2 regions of the Streptomyces herbicida genome follow, and region 2 is predicted to be linked to the other one. Evidence: riboswitches for the same ligand, from Rfam matches in the RefSeq annotation. Region 2 holds a riboswitch; the other holds the start of a gene.
What was found. Region 2 has a riboswitch for ZMP and ZTP ahead of Q8A52_RS08075 (glycine hydroxymethyltransferase). Riboswitches for the same ligand answer to the same signal wherever they lie in the genome.
Positions count from the first base shown of each region.

Region 1: it holds a riboswitch for ZMP and ZTP, as region 2 does, so the genes downstream of both, Q8A52_RS00600 (glycine hydroxymethyltransferase) here and Q8A52_RS08075 (glycine hydroxymethyltransferase) in region 2, are expected to answer to the same signal.

Region 1 is NZ_JAUYWJ010000001.1:139,518-141,712, forward strand. Features, by position in the region: gene rocD (ornithine--oxo-acid transaminase) at 1-791, opposite strand, end outside; ZMP/ZTP riboswitch at 892-981, shown strand; gene Q8A52_RS00600 (glycine hydroxymethyltransferase) at 1,014-2,195, shown strand, end outside.
Region 2 is NZ_JAUYWJ010000003.1:221,265-223,459, reverse strand. Features, by position in the region: gene Q8A52_RS08075 (glycine hydroxymethyltransferase) at 1-989, opposite strand, end outside; ZMP/ZTP riboswitch at 1,022-1,111, opposite strand; gene rocD (ornithine--oxo-acid transaminase) at 1,212-2,195, shown strand, end outside.

The sequences.
Region 1 (2,195 bases), on a different contig from region 2:
ACCGGCAGGATCCCGCCGCCCAGCGCCTTCCCGAGCACATACATGTCCGGTACGACGCCCTCGTGCTCGCAGGCGAAGGTCCGCCCGGTCCGGCCCAGCCCCGACTGGATCTCGTCCGCGATGAACAGGACGTTCCGTTCCCGCGTCAGTTCCCGCACCGCCGGCAGATAGCCCTCCGGCGGCACGATCACCCCCGTCTCGCCCTGGATCGGTTCCAGCAGCACGGCGGCCGTGTTCTCGGTGAGCGCGTCCCGCATCGCGGTCAGGTCCCCGTAGGGCACGATCTCGAAGCCCGGGGTGTACGGCCCGAAGTCCGCCCGTGCCTCCGGGTCCGTGGAGAAGCTGATCACGGTCGTCGTACGGCCGTGGAAGTTGCCGCCGGCGACCACGATCTTCGCCATCTCCGCGGGCACCCCCTTGACCCGGTAGCCCCACTTCCGGGCCGTCTTCACCGCGGTCTCCACGGCCTCCACGCCCGTGTTCATCGGGAGCACCATGTCCATGCCGCACAGCTGCGCCAGCTCGGTGCAGAACGCGGCGAACCGGTCGTGATGGAAGGCCCGGGACGTCAGCGTCACCCGCTCCAGCTGCGCCTTGGCCGCCGCCACCAGCCGCGGGTGCCCGTGCCCGAAGTTCAGCGCCGAATACCCGGCCAGCAGATCGAGATACCGCCTCCCCTCGACATCCGTCATCCAGGCGCCGTCCGCGGTGGCCACGACCACCGGCAGCGGGTGGTAGTTGTGCGCACTGTGGGCGTCGGCGGCGGCGATGAGCGTCTCCGTAGCGTTCACGGGATCTCCAGAGGGCCAGAGAGTCGGTTTCGCCCCCTTCTTATCCTCGCTCGCATGGTGGACGTGGGACCTGCCGAATCCGACGCGCCCGGTAGGCTGACCAGCGGGCCGTAACTGGCGCGCTGGGATGGGACCGACCATCGGGGAGCGGCCCGAGCGGGAAACAGTGCCGTGCGCCTGGGCCGAGCCGAGTACGCCGAATGTCACGTCCGGAGGTCCCCGATGCCCGAGAATTCTGTCAATCCTGCGCCTCTCTCCACCGAGTCGACGGCCTTCCGAGCCGCCCTCGACGTGATCCGCGCCGTCGAGCCGCGCGTCGCCGACGCCATCGGGCAGGAGGTCGCCGACCAGCGCGAGATGCTCAAGCTGATCGCCTCCGAGAACTACGCCTCCCCGGCCACCCTGCTGGCCATGGGCAACTGGTTCAGCGACAAGTACGCCGAGGGCACCGTCGGCCGCCGCTTCTACGCCGGCTGCCGCAATGTCGACACCGTCGAGTCCCTCGCCGCCGAGCACGCCAAGGAGCTCTTCGGCGCCCGCCACGCCTACGTCCAGCCGCACTCCGGCATCGACGCCAACCTCGTCGCCTTCTGGGCCGTCCTCGCCCAGCGTGTCGAGGCCCCCGCCCTGGAGAAGGCCGGCGTCCGCCAGGTCAACGACCTCTCCGAGGCCGACTGGGCCGAGCTCCGCCAGGCCTTCGGCAACCAGCGCATGCTCGGCATGTCCCTGGACGCCGGCGGCCACCTCACCCACGGCTTCCGCCCGAACATCTCCGGCAAGATGTTCGACCAGCGTTCCTACGGCACCGACCCGGCCACGGGCCTGATCGACTACGAGGCGCTGCGCGCGTCGGCCCGCGAGTTCAAGCCCCTGATCATCGTGGCGGGCTATTCGGCCTACCCCCGCCTGGTGAACTTCCGGATCATGCGTGAGATCGCCGACGAGGTCGGCGCGACGCTCATGGTCGACATGGCCCACTTCGCGGGCCTGGTCGCGGGCAAGGTCCTGACCGGCGACTTCGACCCGGTCCCGCACGCCCAGATCGTGACCACGACCACCCACAAGTCGCTGCGCGGCCCGCGCGGCGGCATGGTCCTGTGCGACGACTCCCTCAAGGACCAGGTCGACCGCGGCTGCCCGATGGTCCTCGGCGGCCCGCTCCCGCACGTCATGGCCGCCAAGGCCGTCGCCTTCGCCGAGGCCCGTCAGCCCTCCTTCCAGGACTACGCCCAGCGGATCGTGGACAACTCCCGGGCGCTGGCCGAGGGCCTGATGCGCCGCGGCGCCACCCTGGTCACCGGCGGCACGGACAACCACCTCAACCTGATCGACGTGGCCACGTCCTACGGCCTCACCGGCCGCCAGGCCGAGGCCGCCCTCCTCGAGTCCGGCATCGTCACCAAC
Region 2 (2,195 bases):
GGCTGACGGGCCTCGGCGAAGGCGACGGCCTTGGCGGCCATGACGTGCGGGAGCGGGCCGCCGAGGACCATCGGGCAGCCGCGGTCGACCTGGTCCTTGAGGGAGTCGTCGCACAGGACCATGCCGCCGCGCGGGCCGCGCAGCGACTTGTGGGTGGTCGTGGTCACGATCTGGGCGTGCGGGACCGGGTCGAAGTCGCCGGTCAGGACCTTGCCCGCGACCAGGCCCGCGAAGTGGGCCATGTCGACCATGAGCGTCGCGCCGACCTCGTCGGCGATCTCACGCATGATCCGGAAGTTCACCAGGCGGGGGTAGGCCGAATAGCCCGCCACGATGATCAGGGGCTTGAACTCGCGGGCCGACGCGCGCAGCGCCTCGTAGTCGATCAGGCCCGTGGCCGGGTCGGTGCCGTAGGAACGCTGGTCGAACATCTTGCCGGAGATGTTCGGGCGGAAGCCGTGGGTGAGGTGGCCGCCGGCGTCCAGGGACATGCCGAGCATGCGCTGGTTGCCGAAGGCCTGGCGGAGCTCGGCCCAGTCGGCCTCGGAGAGGTCGTTGACCTGGCGGACGCCGGCCTTCTCCAGGGCGGGGGCCTCGACACGCTGGGCGAGGACGGCCCAGAAGGCGACGAGGTTGGCGTCGATGCCGGAGTGCGGCTGGACGTAGGCGTGGCGGGCGCCGAAGAGCTCCTTGGCGTGCTCGGCGGCGAGGGACTCGACGGTGTCGACATTGCGGCAGCCGGCGTAGAAGCGGCGGCCGACGGTGCCCTCGGCGTACTTGTCGCTGAACCAGTTGCCCATGGCCAGCAGGGTGGCCGGGGAGGCGTAGTTCTCGGAGGCGATCAGCTTGAGCATCTCGCGCTGGTCGGCGACCTCCTGCCCGATGGCGTCGGCGACGCGCGGCTCGACGGCGCGGATCACGTCGAGGGCGGCTCGGAAGGCCGTCGACTCGGTGGAGAGAGGCGCAGGATTGACAGAATTCTCGGGCATCGGGGACCTCCGGACGTGACATTCGGCGTACTCGGCTCGGCCCAGGCGCACGGCACTGTTTCCCGCTCGGGCCGCTCCCCGATGGTCGGTCCCATCCCAGCGCGCCAGTTACGGCCCGCTGGTCAGCCTACCGGGCGCGTCGGATTCGGCAGGTCCCACGTCCACCATGCGAGCGAGGATAAGAAGGGGGCGAAACCGACTCTCTGGCCCTCTGGAGATCCCGTGAACGCTACGGAGACGCTCATCGCCGCCGCCGACGCCCACAGTGCGCACAACTACCACCCGCTGCCGGTGGTCGTGGCCACCGCGGACGGCGCCTGGATGACGGATGTCGAGGGGAGGCGGTATCTCGATCTGCTGGCCGGGTATTCGGCGCTGAACTTCGGGCACGGGCACCCGCGGCTGGTGGCGGCGGCCAAGGCGCAGCTGGAGCGGGTGACGCTGACGTCCCGGGCCTTCCATCACGACCGGTTCGCCGCGTTCTGCACCGAGCTGGCGCAGCTGTGCGGCATGGACATGGTGCTCCCGATGAACACGGGCGTGGAGGCCGTGGAGACCGCGGTGAAGACGGCCCGGAAGTGGGGCTACCGGGTCAAGGGGGTGCCCGCGGAGATGGCGAAGATCGTGGTCGCCGGCGGCAACTTCCACGGCCGTACGACGACCGTGATCAGCTTCTCCACGGACCCGGAGGCACGGGCGGACTTCGGGCCGTACACCCCGGGCTTCGAGATCGTGCCCTACGGGGACCTGACCGCGATGCGGGACGCGCTCACCGAGAACACGGCCGCCGTGCTGCTGGAACCGATCCAGGGCGAGACGGGGGTGATCGTGCCGCCGGAGGGCTATCTGCCGGCGGTGCGGGAACTGACGCGGGAACGGAACGTCCTGTTCATCGCGGACGAGATCCAGTCGGGGCTGGGCCGGACCGGGCGGACCTTCGCCTGCGAGCACGAGGGCGTCGTACCGGACATGTATGTGCTCGGGAAGGCGCTGGGCGGCGGGATCCTGCCGGTGTCGGCGGTGGTGTCGAGCGCGGAGGTGCTGGGGGTGTTCCAGCCGGGCGAGCACGGGTCGACGTTCGGCGGGAATCCGCTGGCCTGTGCGGTGGCGCTGGAGGTGATCGCGATGCTGCGGACGGGCGAGTACCAGGCGCGGTCCGCGGAGCTCGGCGCGCATCTGCACCGCGAGCTCGGCGCGCTGCTCGGC